Regions from separate parts of the Paraburkholderia sp. 32 genome, predicted to be linked through region 2. Evidence: riboswitches for the same ligand, from Rfam matches in the RefSeq annotation. Region 2 holds a riboswitch; the other holds the start of a gene.

Region 1 (7,615 bases), on a different contig from region 2:
TTCGGGAAATCCTTGCCGAGCTGGCCGAGGTTTTCGAGGGTCGCGCCGCGCCAGCCGTAGATCGCCTGATCGTCGTCGCCGACCGCCGTGAACGCCGCGCGCTTGCCGGCCAGGAGCTTCACCAGTTCGTACTGGCATGCGTTGGTGTCCTGATACTCGTCGATCAGCAGATAGCGCAGCTTGTTCTGCCAGCGGTCGCGCACCTGCTCGTTGCTCGCGAACAGTTCGGCGGGCAGGCGGATCAGATCGTCGAAATCGACCGCCTGGTAAGCGTGCAGCGTCGCCACGTAGTTGCGATAGACGATCGCCGCCTGATGCTCGTCCTCGGTCGAGGCGGTCGCGATCGCCTGCTCGGGCATGATCAGGCCATTCTTCCACAGCGAGATGATCGACTGGATCTTGCGAATGAAGCCCTTGTCCGTCGAGCCGACCTGCTCCTGGATCATGCCGAAACAGTCGTCGGAATCCATGATCGAGAACTGCGGCTTCAGGCCGACATGCTCCGCCTCCTGACGCAAAATCTGCACGCCGAGCGAGTGGAACGTACACACCGTCAGCTGGTTCACGGGCACCTTGCGGCCTTCCTTGCCGGGTGCGGTCAGCGTCTTGCCTTCGAGCAGCTTGCCGACGCGCTCGCGCATCTCCGCCGCGGCCTTGTTCGTGAACGTGACGGCGGCGATGTGCCGTGGCTCGAAGCCCTTCGCTTCGATCAGGTGCGCGATTTTCTGCGTGATCACGCGCGTCTTGCCGCTGCCGGCGCCGGCGAGCACGAGACAGGGACCGTCGAGATAACGGACCGCTTCACTTTGAGCGGGGTTCAGGCCTGCGGACATCGTTTGTGGATGGCTAATACGGTTGAGGGACGCTGAGGTCGGACCGGCGGGTGGCGCCGGCCGAAGGCCCGGGGCATGCTGCGCGGCGCAGTGCTCGCGAGAGGTGCGATGTTAACATGGCCACTGCGATGGCCACTGCGATGGCCACTGCGATGGCCACCGCGATGGCCACCGCGATGGCCACCGCGATGGCCACCGCGATGGACGCCCTCGTTGGATGCCTCGATGGCTCGGACGCCCCGACGGGCTGCGCGCAAGGCCGGCCGTCATGTTCAGCCCCCAGTCCAGCCCACAAATGCCACAATGAGCAGATTGCGCGCCGCCGCCGCGGTGGCAAGGCGGCGCGCCGCTCCTCCAGGAAGACTCGCATGTCCGCATCGCTGAAAATTGGATTGATGGGCTACGGCTTCGCCGGCGCGACGTTTCACGCACCGGTGATCGAACACTGCGGACGCGCGAGGGTCGCCGCGATTGCGACCGGGCAATCCGAGCGCGCGCACGCCGACTATCCGCACGCGAAAATCGTCGCCGATCTCGACGCGCTGCTCGCGCTCGACGACATCGACTGCGTCGTGATCGCGACGCCCAACGACACCCACTTCGACCTCGCGCGCCGCACCCTCGAAGCCGGCAAGCACGTGGTCGTCGACAAGCCTGTCACGCTGAGCGCCGCCGACGCCCACACGCTTGCCAATATCGCGCTCGCGCGCGGCAAGCTGTTCGCGCCCTTTCACAACCGCCGCTGGGACGGCGATTTTCTGACCGTGCGCGATCTGCTCGCGCGCGTGGAACTGGGTCGCCTCACGCAGTACGAATCGCATTTCGACCGCTTCCGGCCGGGCGTGCGTCAGCGCTGGCGCGAAGACGTGACGCGCGGCGGCGGTCTGCTGTTCGATCTCGGTCCGCATCTGATCGACCAGGCGCTCGCCCTCTTCGGCGCGCCGAAGACCGTATCGGCGACGGTGCGCACCCATCGCGACGACGCAAGTGCACCCGACTACGTGCACATCCAGCTCGGCTACGACGAGTTCGAGGTCGTGCTGCACGCAAGCGCGTTGACCGCGTTGCCGGGACGGCGCTTTGCTATCCACGGCACGCGCGGCAGCTACGTGAAGTACGGCCTCGACACCCAGGAAGATCAGCTGAAAGCGGGCCTGCGCCCCGGCGACGCAGGCTTCGGCGCCGGCAACAGCCCCGGCATGCTGCGCGTGCTCGAAGGCGACGAGGAAGTCGAGTGCGAATTGCCGACCCGCAACGGCGAGTACGCAGGCTTCTATATTGCGTTGGCCGACGCGATCCAGAACCGCGTCGCATTTCCGATCAGCACGCGCGACGCGGTCGACGTGATGACGATCATCGACCTGGCCGCGCGCAGTTCCGAGCAGGGCGTGCGACTGCCGTTCGAGCGGATTCGCTGAGCCCCGCCGCGCTGCGCGTCGACACCGCGACACCACGAGCTGTGTACCAAAAACGGGACCGCCTTTAGCGCCGCGAAGGCTGTCGGCGCGGGCTTTCCTGACGTTCCGGAAAGGAACATAACGTTACAAATTCGCCCGCTGCAGAGTCAGCGGGCGTTCTTCGTCAGCCGTTGCTAGTGAGGTAGCAACCCAACACGACAACGACTCCGGGAGAATCCATGTCTCGAATCATCCGTGCCCTTGTTGCATGCGCGCTGCTCGGCTCCGTCGCCGCCTGCGTGGTAACGCCCCCGCCCGCGCCGCATCCGGGCCCGACTCCGCAGCAGATCGCGGACCAGCGTCTGCATCAGGTCGAGGGCCGCATCGACAATCTCGCGCACCGTATCGATAACCGCGTGAATCAGGGCTATTACCCGCCGCCGCAAGGCGCCGCGCTGCATCACCGTCTCGAGACGATCCGCCAGGAAGCGCATGACATGGCCGCCCAGCATGGCGGCGGTTTGTCCGCGGAAGAACAGCGCGTGCTGAATCAGGAACTGGACAATGCGGCTCATGCGATCGGCGAGTGAGCCAGCGAGCAAGTGGTCAAACCGAATCGGCAAACGAGCCACCAGGTGAGCCCCCACTACCGCTCATCGTGCGGTCACGGATGGCACCGGGAGAAGCAACTGAAAAGCGCGGGCACCACGGTCCGCGCTTTTCTTTTTGACGCCCCCGAACAGCCACAGCCGGCCCCACACCGCTCCCGGGCCTTTATTTGACAAGCCCCGGCCCGTCGCGTAAATTCGCCGCACGCGTCGGGAGAGCGTGCTGGCAGGCGAAAAATCGCAGGCCGCGCCGCCGAAGGGGCACACCCGCAAACTCTCAGGCAAAAGGACCGACCGCGTCGAAAAACCCGTCTTCCGGCGGCTTTTTCGCACTCTGGAGAGCGGCAGTAGCCATCCGCGTCGCACCTCGTGCACCGCAGGCAGGCTGCCCACCGAAGGGGCGCGCGTTTCACCCGTGACGGATCGAGCTCATTGAGCCAGTCGCGGCGGCGCAATCTCTCAGGTATCGAGGACAGAGGGGTCATGCAGAACCACGCTCGCAGGCACACGGCCGCGAGGCAGTGCGCCGCATGGCCTTTTTTGTTTCGCGAGATGCCCGAGGCCCCATGACCGAACTCAAACACACCCCGCTCCACGCCGCTCACCGCGCGCTCAATGCTCGCATGGTCGACTTCGGCGGCTGGGACATGCCCGTCAACTACGGCTCGCAGATCGAGGAACATCGCGCGGTGCGCACCGACGCCGGCATGTTCGACGTGTCCCACATGTGCGTGGTCGACTTCACCGGCGAGCGCGTCCGCGCGTTCTTCGAATACGCGCTCGCGAACAACGTCGCGAAGCTGCAAACACCGGGCCGCGCGCTCTACTCCTGCATGCTGAATCCGAACGGCGGCGTGATCGACGATCTGATCGTCTATTACTTCGCCGAAGACCACTTCCGCGTGGTCGTCAACGCCGGCACCGCCGACAAAGACATCGCCTGGTTCGGCCAGCTCAACGCGGGCGGCTTCGGTCTCACCATCACGCCGCGCCGCGATCTGGCGATCGTCGCCGTGCAAGGCCCGAACGCACGCGAAAAGGCCTGGCAAACCGTGCCGGCCGCGCGCGCCGCGACTGAAACGCTGAAACCGTTCAACGCCGCGCGCGTCGACGGCACGCCGTTCGGCGAGCTGACCGTCGCGCGCACCGGCTATACCGGTGAAGACGGCTTCGAGATCATCGTGCCGGCTACCCACGTCGAAGCGCTGTGGAAGGCGCTCGCGGCCCACGGCGTGCGCCCGGCCGGTCTCGGCGCGCGCGATACGCTGCGCCTCGAAGCCGGCATGAACCTGTACGGCCAGGACATGGACGACAATGTCTCGCCGCTCGACGCCGGCCTCGCATGGACCGTCGACCTGGCCTCGCCGCGCGAGTTCGTCGGCAAGAGCAGCCTCGAAGCCGACGGCTCGCGCGCCGCGTTCGTCGGCCTGATCCTGCTGAAGGAAAACGGCAAGGCCGCGGGCGTGCTGCGCGCGCATCAGAAAGTCGTCACGCCGCACGGCGACGGCGAAATCACCAGCGGCACGTTCTCGCCGACCATGCAGGAATCGATCGCCTTTGCGCGCGTGCCGAAGGGCGTGCAGCCGGGCGACACCGTGCACGTCCAGATTCGCGACAAAGCCTGTCCCGCAAGCGTGGTAAAACTGCCGTTCGTGCGCAACGGCAAGGTGCTGGCGGTCTGAGCGGCCGGCGCGCGCCCCCACATTCAAACACTACCGAACATACCGTTCAGGAGCATCCAATGAGCATCCCGGCCGAACTGAAATACACCGAATCGCACGAATGGGTCCGCACCGAAGCGGACGGCACGCTGACGGTCGGCATCACCGACCACGCGCAGGAAGCGCTCGGCGACATCGTCTTCTTCGAAGTCCAGGAACTCGGCAAGTCCGTGACCGCGGGCGACACCGTCGCCGTGATCGAATCGGTGAAGGCCGCCTCCGATATCTACGCGCCGGTCTCGGGCGAAGTCATCGAGGCGAACACGACCGTCGCGGACTCGCCCGAAACCGTCAACAGCACGCCGTACGACAGCTGGCTGTTCAAGATCAAGCCGGCCGCCGATGCGTCGCTCGACCGCCTGCTCGACGCCGAGGCCTACGCGAAGTCGATCGGCGCCTGAGTCGCCTTTTGTTTTAACCGTCAGGCGCGGCGCTCGCACAACGGCGCGCCGCGCCGCCAGGAACACCCATGAAGCTCGAACACCCGGATCGTCTGATGAACCGCACTCCTCTCTCGCTCGCCGCGCTCGAAGTGCACGACGCCTTCGCCGAACGGCATATCGGCCCGGATACGGCCGACCAGCAAGCGATGCTCGAAGCACTCGGCTTCGCGTCGCGCGCGGCATTGATCGACGCCGTCATCCCGAAGACGATCCGCCGCACCGAAACGCTGCCGCTCGGCCCCTTCGCGCAACCGAAGAGCGAAGCCGAAGCGCTCGCCGCCTTGCGCGAGCTCGCGGACAAGAACCAGGTGTTCCGCTCCTACATCGGCCAGGGCTATTACAACGCCCATACGCCGACGGTGATCCTGCGCAACGTGCTCGAAAATCCGGCGTGGTACACCGCGTACACGCCGTACCAGCCTGAAATTTCCCAAGGCCGTCTGGAAGCGCTCCTGAACTTCCAGCAGATGGTCACCGACCTGACCGGCCTCGCGATCTCGAACGCATCGCTGCTCGACGAAGCGACCGCCGCCGCCGAAGCGATGACGCTGCTGCAACGCGTCGGCAAACCGAAGTCGAACGTGTTCTTCGTTGCCGACGACGTGCTGCCGCAGACCATCGAGGTCGTGAAGACGCGCGCGACGCCGGTCGGCATCGAAGTGAAAGTCGGCCCGGCCGCTGAAGCCGCCGACGCCAACGCATTCGGCGTGCTGCTGCAATACCCGGGCGTGAACGGCGACGTGCGCGACTACCGCGCGCTGACCGAAGCGATCCACGCGGCGGGCGGCCATGTCGTCGTCGCCGCCGACCTGCTCGCGCTGACGCTGCTTACGCCGCCGGGCGAATGGGGCGCGGACGTCGCGGTCGGCAATACGCAGCGTTTCGGCGTGCCGGTCGGCTTCGGCGGCCCGCATGCCGCGTACCTCGCGGTGCGCGACGAATTCAAGCGGCAAATGCCGGGACGTCTGGTCGGCGTAACCGTCGACGCGCAAGGCAACCCCGCGCTGCGTCTCGCGCTGCAAACGCGCGAGCAACACATCCGCCGCGAGAAGGCGACCTCGAACGTGTGCACCGCGCAGGCGCTGCTCGCGATCATGGCGAGCATGTACGCGGTCTATCACGGCCCGCGTGGCCTGAAGACGATCGCACTGCGCGTCAATCGCATCGCCACGCTGCTCGCCGAAGGCGCGAAGCAGCTTGGCTATAAGCTCGTCAACGAAGCTTTCTTCGACACGCTCACGTTCGACACCGGCGCCCGCACGCAAGCGCTGCACGACGCGGCGACGGCCAGGCGCATCAACCTGCGCCACGTGAGCGCGACGCAAGTCGGCCTGTCGATCGACGAAACCACCACGCGCCACGATCTGGCCGACCTGCTCGCGGTGTTCGCTCAAGCGGCCTTCACGAGCGACGTGCCGCAAGTCGACGCGCTCGACGCCGCGCTCAACGCATCGAACTCTGCGTCGGTGCCGGCCGCGCTCGAACGCACGAGCGCGTACCTGACGCATCACGTGTTCAACCGTCATCATTCGGAAACGGAAATGCTGCGCTATCTGCGCAGCCTGTCGGACAGGGACCTCGCGCTCGATCGCTCGATGATCCCGCTCGGCTCCTGCACGATGAAGCTGAATGCGACGTCGGAAATGCTGCCGGTCACGTGGCCCGAGTTCGGCCAGATCCATCCGTTCGCACCGACCGAACAAACCGTCGGCTACCGCGAGATGATCGATCAGCTCGAAGAGATGCTGGTCGCCGCGACCGGCTATGCGGCCGTGTCGCTGCAGCCGAACGCGGGCTCGCAGGGCGAGTACGCGGGTCTTTTGATCATCCACGCCTATCACGCGTCGCGCGGCGAAGCGCATCGCGATGTCTGTCTGATTCCCGCTTCGGCGCACGGCACGAACCCGGCGTCGGCGCAAATGGCCGGCATGCAGGTCGTGGTCGTGGCATGCGACGCGCAGGGCAACGTCGATATCGAAGACCTGAAGAAGAAGGCCGCACAGCACGCCGATAAGCTCGCGGCGATCATGATCACGTACCCGTCGACGCACGGCGTGTTCGAGCAGAACGTCCGCGAAATCTGCGAGATCGTGCATGCGCACGGCGGCCAGGTGTACGTGGACGGCGCGAACATGAACGCGATGGTCGGCCTGTGCGCGCCGGGTCAGTTCGGCGGCGACGTCTCGCACCTGAACCTGCACAAGACCTTCTGCATTCCGCACGGCGGCGGCGGACCGGGCGTCGGTCCGGTCGCGGTCGGCGCGCATCTCGCGCAGTTCCTGCCGAACCAGACTTCGTCGGGCTACCAGCGCTCGGAGGATGGCATCGGCGCGGTGTCGGCCGCGCCGTACGGCTCGGCGTCGATCCTGCCGATCTCGTGGATGTACATCGCGATGATGGGCGCGAAGAACCTGAGCGCCGCGACCGAAACCGCGATCCTCAACGCGAACTACGTCGCCAACAAGCTCGCGCCGCACTATCCGGTGTTGTACTCGGGCCCCGGCGGCCTCGTCGCACACGAGTGCATTCTCGATCTGCGTCCGATCAAGGACACGAGCGGCATCACCGTCGACGACGTCGCGAAGCGCCTCGCCGACTATGGCTTCCACGCGC
Region 2 (7,615 bases):
GATGCTGGCCGACGAAGGCGTATACATCGCCAGCGAATCGACCTTCGCCCGCGTGCTGCGAGAGCATGGGCAGATGACGCGCCGTGGCCGCGCCAGAACGCCTTCGAGCGCCCGGCCGCCAACCACACACGTCGCGACCGCACCGCGCCAGGTCTGGTGCTGGGACATGACCTATTTGCCGGCAACGGTAACAGGTCGATGGTTCCACCTGTACCTGATCCTGGACCTGTACAGCCGCAAGATTGTCGGCTGGGAGGTGCACGACAGCGACGCTGCCGAACATGCAGCGCATCTGGTGCGGCGCACGGCACTCGCTGAAGGCATTGCCGCCCTTGAGACCCGACCGGTGCTGCACGGTGACAACGGCGCAACGCTCAAGGCAACTACCGTGCTGGCGATGCTCCACTGGCTGGGTGTCAAGCCGTCGTACTCACGCCCCCGTGTCAGCGACGACAACGCCTACGCCGAGGCGCTCTTCCGAACCGCGAAGTATCGGCCGGAGTTTCCGGCCACAGGCTTCGAGGACCTGAACGCTGCTCGCATTTGGGCTGCCGGTTTCGTGCAGTGGTACAACTTCGAGCATCGTCATAGCGGCATCCGCTACGTGACGCCTGCGCAGCGCCATGCCGGCGACGATCGCGCGCTTCTCGCGGCACGTCATGCACTGTACGCGAAGGCGCGTGCATGCAATCCGACCCGCTGGTCGCGTCACACGCGTAACTGGACACCGGTGGGTGCCGTGACGCTCAATCCCGAACGTGACTCAGTCGTTGAGATGGCGTCGATCGGCGCGAATAAACAGCCTCTGGCTGCATGAGTGAGGCGTGCGAGGCTATCGTGACGACTGACTCGCGCTCCGGATTGAGGGTGACGGCGCCGATTGGTGTCCAGTCTCGCGTGCAGCGTGACCAGCGGGCCGGGTTGCGTTCCCGCGCCTGCACATACACCTCGTGACGCGCCGCGAGGATCACGTGGTCGTCGCCGTCATGGCGCTGCGCCGGGCTCACGTAGCGGATGCTGCTGTGGCGATGGCCGCGCTGTTCCAGACTTCCGCATTGCTGACGGACAGTTGCCCGCCATTGGCGAACGAGGTTTCCATCGCCGCGTAACGATGGCGCTCGAACACGGTGACGTGGTGGCCGCGCTGAGCGAAGGCGTGAGCAGTCGTGACGCCGGTAATGCCGGCGCCAATGATGGCGATTCGTGACATGACATGGTCCAGAGTAAATTGAGCATCACCGGTGTCGATTTCATTTCGAAACCGGCGTCGATGTCCCATCTGTCCATGTACCTGAGAGTTTCTTCTCCAGCGGCGCGGGCTCGTGCGGCCGTGCGCGGAAAATCCCCTTCGGTGGGCGTGCGTGACGCCGCTCGCCAGATGTCCCTGCTACGCGGTCCTTTTGCCTGAGAGTTTCCGGGGCGGTTGCTCCGTCGGCGTCGTCACACCTTCTGACGATCTCTCCGGCGCTGCATTGCAGAACGATTCGACGTTACCTGTCCAAATTGCTGGCTGCAAGTACTAGTTGAAAGTGTTTTTCGAAAGCCTTTGCGATTTGAAGAGGCGCTTCGATCTGGCAACAGGGATGTCGATCATTACCATGCGTGTCTACGACGGTGCGACCGCACTCCGACAGCATAATGTGACCTGGGACCAGGCGCTGCGCCGGCGTGGATCTCACCGGGCAGTGGCCCCACCGTCCACCGGCAACGCGACGCCAACCACGAAGGAAGCCGCGTCTGAGCACAACCAGACGACGGCTTCGGCAATCTCCTCAGGTTGAGCCATTCGTCCCAGCGGATTCGCAAGCCGTGAACGCGGGACGAGGTCATCGCCGAATCGCGCCTGCGTCAAAGCGGTTTCAACAAGACCCGGACACACCGCGTTCACTCTGATCTGTTTAGACGCAAACTCGACCGCCGCGGCCTTCGTCAACCCTATGACCCCGTGCTTGGCCGCGCCGTAGATTCCGTCACTCGGTACACCGACCAGACCTGAGCGCGAGGCATTGTTGACGATCGCACCTTTGCCGGCGGCCAACATGTGGTCGAGCTCTGCCCGCATACAGTGCCAAACGCCTTCCAGATTGACGGACATCACACGGTCCCAGTTGTCCTGAGTCGACACCCGCAAGCTGCTCGATTTGTCGGAAACACCGGCGTTGTTGAATGCACAATCCAACGCGCCATAGTGGCTCACGGTCGTCCGGACCATACGCTCCACGGAATCTGGATCTGTCACATCCACGGCGACGAAAAGCGATTGCTCGCCAAGGCTTTCGGTAATGTAATGAACAACCTCGGCGCCGCGTTGCGCATCGGCGTCCGCGACAACCACCGCGGCGCCTACTCTGGCGAACGCAATGGCCGTCGCGCGCCCAATGCCGGATGCCGCACCGGTCACGAGGGCTACCTTCCTGTCGAATAACCTGCTCATTTACCATTTCCTTCATGGGTTGAGATCACGCTGCAATGTAGAGCGGCCTTTCTCTCCGGTCGCGGGACCGGCCGACCTGTCCAGAACGTCAGGCCACCATCACCAGATCCGCGAGCAAGGCTACGAAGATACCCACGCCCTCGCGCAAATGAGTCACGGCAACAAACTTCCAGTTCATAACGACCGACTCCATCTGTCGAAGGTGGATGAGTGATCGGCGCTACACGTTTGCAGCACCGGCCACGAAGGGGGCGAAAACAGGTTCTCCGCTCGGGTTCGAGACCGGCCGGTCGTTCGAACCGGAACGCTCACCAACTCACCGGTAGTTCCCTAAGGCCGTAAACAAAAGATTGGCTCTTGAATGGCAAGGCATCGAATTCAACCGCCAATTGCAGATTGGGAAACCGTTTGAACAATGTCTCGAACACCACCTGGAGTTCAAGTCGAGCCAACGGCTGGCCCAGGCACTGGTGAATTCCAAATGAGAACGCCACATGAGACTGTCCGCCGGTCTCACGATGGATATCGAAACTCTCGGGACTCGGAAACGCAACCGGATCGTGATTCGCTGCATGCAGCAGTGCGAGAACACCCTCTCCCTTACGAATCAGTTGCCCGCCAATCGTGACGTCCTCGGTCGCAACACGGTTGGAATTCATATGCGTGATGGAATGGAACCGGAGCATTTCTTCGACTGCTCCGCGCACCAGAGAAGGATTCGCGATCAGGTCCGCCTTCTGCCGCGGATGTTGAAACAGACTGAGCAGCCCGAGTCCGATCTGGTTGGCCGTCGTCTCGTGTCCGGCCAAATACAGCAACGTCGCCATCTGAACCGCTTCTGAATGCGGCAGCTTTCCCGGGATGACCCATTCCACCGCCAATCTGCTCAGCAGATCGCTTCCATCGCCCGGGTCTTGTTCTTTCTGGCGCAACAGTTGATCGATATAGGCCGTCATCTCCTGCGCCGATCGCGTCAAAGCTTCCGGAGCAATGGAGAGATTCATCCGATCCGCGCTCCACTTCTGCAGTTTCGCGTGATCTTCATACGGCACTCCCAGCATGATCGAGATCACCAGCGACGGCAGCGGCAATGCGAGGTCCGCGATGAAATCGGCTGGCGCGCCTTTCTTCTCCATAGCATCGAGAAGCGTGTCGAGTGAACGCTGAACCAACGGCCGCAAATCCTGCATACGCTTTGCCATGAATTCCTTGGTGAGCATGCGGCGATAATGGCCATGCTCAGGCGGGTCCATGGTAATGAATGTCTGATACGACTTCGACTGAGCAGCGCGCGCCGGCGCCACGAACGGAAAACCCGCGACAAGTGGCGATGCGCTGAAATGGGGATTTGTCAGCACCTCGCGGAAATGTTCCATGTCGGTCACGATCCATGCGGCACTGCCGTCCCAAAGCTGGACTTTCGCCATCGGCCCTTTTTCCCGCAAAGCGGCGTATTGCGGCGGAGGGTTCAACGGTGCTTCCGTATCGCGCGGCCAGGGGAATGTCTGCCGGGCAAATGGGCACGTGATTTCAGCATCTTGAGTCGACATGTTTCGGCACTCTCTCTTTAAGTTGAGCAATTGGCAAAACCCGGTCTTGCTTGAGATTGGAAGCAGGCAATTTCCGCGACGCGTGCTGCCGGTCAGCAGATCCGGCGTGACGCGCTAGAAGAGATGTCTCATACCAACACGCAGAACAACCTGGCGGGAGTTGCTGGAAGGCGTGATCGTCAGATAGGACGCCACCGCGGATTGACCGGTCGAATCGGTTCCGGACGCGATCTGATAGTTCGCCATGAAGTACACGTCGGTGCGCTTCGACAGGAAGTAGTCGACGGTGGCGTTGATCAGATGGTATTTCGCGCCCTCCTTGCCATCGATGGCACCGCCGGTCAGGTAGTCGTAAGAGCCGTTGAGCCACAGGAATGGCGTAAGGCTATAGCGCACAAAGGCAGAATAGCTGTTGAACGTAGCGTTGCCGGTATAGCCACGGGGGTTCATAACCGCAAGGTTCCCCGATGCCGGGTCGTTCAGCCCGCGAAAGCTGATATTGGAATAGTTCGCTCCAACGATAACGCGGGAAAACGCGTATTGCAGAGCCGCTCCCGCAACCTGATACGCGGATGCGGAGGCGAAGCCGCCGTAGACAGGATTGACCTGCACTCCCGATATCGAACCCAGATTACTGGCAGTCGCCGAACTATTCGCATTGTTGCCCCAAAACGACCGGTTCGGATCACGCGCCCGGAGATACGCCGCGGCGACCGTGAGCCCGTTGAATCGATAAGAACCGCCCAGAGAAAAGACGCTGTTGGTTCCAAACGATCCCGCCACTCCGCCGAAACTGTAGAGTCCGCCAAACTTGAAACCGCCGTACGTGTCCGACGTAAATTTGATCGAGTTATTGACGCGATAGGTATTCCCGAAATTGTTGACGTCATTGCCATGTAACGAATACGTTCCGTTCCCTACGGCACCGGTTAGCGGTCCGATAAAGTCCACGACTGAATCGTACTGACGCCCAAGCGTAACCGTTCCGTATGGAGTAGCAATGCCGACATAAGCCTGCCGGCCGAACAGGTCACCGCCCTGCTGGAAATTCCCGGTCCCGATATCGAAACCGCTTTCCAGGACGAAGATGGCCTTATAGCCACCGCCGAGATCCTCCACGCCTCGCAGACCCCACCGGTTACCCTGCATGATGCTGCTGCTCATCGTATATTGTTGGCGGCCCGTTCTATGGCCATTCTCGATGGTCTGCGCATTGTTGACGAAGTTCAGACCAAAGTCGATCACGCCGTAAAGCGTGACGCTGCTTTGCGCGGAGGCCGCCTGGGTAAAAAGTAAAGCAGTCGACATCAGCATCAATTTCGGGCATTTCATTTCTGTCTCCAAATATAATTTAATAGATTTGTAAAGCTCTCGGATTGCGCAAGATTTTTAATTTTTATCGTCAACCCGAGGCTTTCGGACGTCTCTCGTCAATCGCTGCCATGCGTGCATGAAAGGACTCCGATAGCGTTCCCGCTTTTAACTGCACCTGCAATCTGTCAGGAATTTCGTTTTACAAAACTCAAGATTCTGAATTGGTGTAGCAGCGCGCGTAGATAAACCGCGCCGCGAGCTCGCTCCTGGTTGTGTATCAGGAGTGCTCGCGAGACCTGATGATGTGCAAAAGATAAGGCGTGTCGAAAAGAAGGGACAATACTAAAAAACGATGGATCGAGCAGATCCACCAATAGCTCGTTCAGGACACCTTCCGGCCCTCTCGGCGGAACGATGCCGGAGAACATCCGACGATCCGGCTGAACGCCGTGCTAAACGCGCTGTCGGACAGATAACCGATCGAAAGACCGATATCGTTGACGGAGCGATTGCTGTTCAGCAACGCATCCTTGGCAAGCGCAATGCGCCAATTGGAAAGATAGGTAGCGGGGGCCTGGCCCACGCATTCGGAGAAGCGGCGTGCAAACACCGCGCGTGACATGCCGACCTGCTTCGCAAGGATGTCCACCGTCCAGTGGTTCGCAACGTCGGCATGCATTTTTTGCAGCGACATGGCGATCTGCGGGTCGGCCATACCGCTTAGCCACCCGGTTCGTTGTCCTTCTATTTGCAACATCGGACGACGCAACACCTCCACCAGCATGATTTCCACCAGCCGGCCCATGACCAGTTCACGACCCGCCAACTGACAAAGCGACTCCTCGCCGATCAATTCGACGATACGGCTCAGACGTCCGGCTTCTTCATCCGAGGATCGGACGTAAAGAAGATCCGGCAGCAAACTCGCAAGGAGCGCAGTGTGCTCAGGTTCGACCTGGAAATAGCCGCCCACGAGTCTGACTTCATCGCCACCCTTGCCGTCGTTCCATCGGGCATAGTCCGTTTGCCCGGCGTCGGCGGCGAGCGCAGTCACGGCTGGGATAACATCCAATCCGCTGCCGAGGCTATAGCGAGATGACGCGTTCAACATCACGTAGTCACCTTGCTTCATTAGCAATGGAGGGCCATTGGGCGGGACAAAGCAGCAGTGTCCCGTCACGACGAGGCAGAAGACCGGCTCGTCTCGCCGAGGAACGCTCATTCCCCAACGTCCGTGCTCTTCGAGCGTGCGCCATAACACCGATTGAGGGCGCATCAGTCTGACGATATCGGTCAGCAGGTCCACTTAGGACAACCCATTAATAATTGCTGATTTTTCATTATGATCGTCTGTTAGCGCCCTACCAGCGCCCACGTGAAGCCGGCCGCGTCAGTACATCATGACCGCGCGACTTGCATTGCCACACGCACTGACATCTCGATCGACATACTGACGGCGTCCGCGAACCGCTGCAACGCATCGACTGATCCACACACGATCTGATACTCCTCGCGCCCTATCCGCCCATCGAGAACCACCTGCAAACCCGATGCTCGCGCCAATTCGATCACGTCCATGACGCTTCCTCCAATCAACTGACATACTGTTGTATGGCCATTGCGGGACGCTCGACGTGAGGTGGAAATACGCACCACGAACCGTCGCCATGCCGGAAAAAGAACACCGACAATACGTCCGATGAACGCCTGACCTCGAGGCGAACACAGCGCGTGGAGCGCATCCGTCCGGTTTTCACCCGAACGACCCGAGCCGGTGACGCCGCGGTTGGTTGAAGCCACTTCTCAACCAGCCAACGCAATGATGTGCTGCCGCTGTCCATGCAAAAACTCCGCACTGCTCGATTGCCGCGATCAGGACCTAGACTCGCGAACGAAAAGCAGATATTTAGTCCGTTGACCAAATACTAGTGGTCACCAGACCTATTATCAAGAAAGATAAAGCTGGCGTTTACCCTGTATTCACGCGAATTTCTCGTACCTTTTCGTTGGAGCACCGGCCGTGTGTTATACACTTGACCAATACCCTGACTGAACGGCTGCGGCCGCCCTGTTCGATAGCAGCGTGCAACGCACAGCCGCTCGCAGCCAGCCGGATTCCATCCCTCGAGTGTCAAAGATGAAAGACCTCTCTCTCAGCTCGGCGGAACTTGGCGGACACGATCCGCGCTCACCTGCGCGGCAGCGCGGCAATCGGTCGACACGTATCCCTGAAATTCTCGAGGCTGCGATTCGCGTGTTTGCGTCCGAGGGAAACGTGGGGTTCACCCAGCGACGCGTGGCAGCCGAAGCGCAGATT

Evidence for each region. A riboswitch is a leader RNA that binds a small molecule or an ion and turns the genes downstream of it on or off. The one in region 2 is predicted to bind glycine.
Region 1: another riboswitch for glycine. It lies ahead of gcvT (glycine cleavage system aminomethyltransferase GcvT); the one in region 2 lies ahead of OKW26_RS18460 (FAD-dependent oxidoreductase).

Annotation. Positions count from the first base shown of each region.
Region 1 is NZ_JBNDKD010000003.1:2,312,385-2,319,999, forward strand. Features, by position in the region: gene OKW26_RS33560 (UvrD-helicase domain-containing protein) at 1-833, opposite strand, end outside; gene OKW26_RS33565 (oxidoreductase) at 1,202-2,251, shown strand; gene OKW26_RS33570 (hypothetical protein) at 2,470-2,820, shown strand; glycine riboswitch at 3,040-3,141, shown strand; glycine riboswitch at 3,163-3,324, shown strand; gene gcvT (glycine cleavage system aminomethyltransferase GcvT) at 3,405-4,520, shown strand; gene gcvH (glycine cleavage system protein GcvH) at 4,580-4,960, shown strand; gene gcvP (aminomethyl-transferring glycine dehydrogenase) at 5,029-7,615, shown strand, end outside.
Region 2 is NZ_JBNDKD010000002.1:671,222-678,836, forward strand. Features, by position in the region: one part of gene OKW26_RS18450 (IS3 family transposase) at 1-817, shown strand, start outside; partial or broken gene OKW26_RS18455 (hypothetical protein) at 747-1,031, opposite strand; partial or broken gene OKW26_RS18460 (FAD-dependent oxidoreductase) at 1,037-1,279, opposite strand; glycine riboswitch at 1,277-1,381, opposite strand; glycine riboswitch at 1,383-1,475, opposite strand; gene OKW26_RS18465 (glucose 1-dehydrogenase) at 1,676-2,434, opposite strand; gene OKW26_RS18470 (cytochrome P450) at 2,743-3,984, opposite strand; gene OKW26_RS18475 (porin) at 4,099-5,316, opposite strand; gene OKW26_RS18480 (AraC family transcriptional regulator) at 5,681-6,604, opposite strand; gene OKW26_RS18485 (hypothetical protein) at 6,697-6,876, opposite strand; gene OKW26_RS18490 (TetR/AcrR family transcriptional regulator) at 7,382-7,615, shown strand, end outside.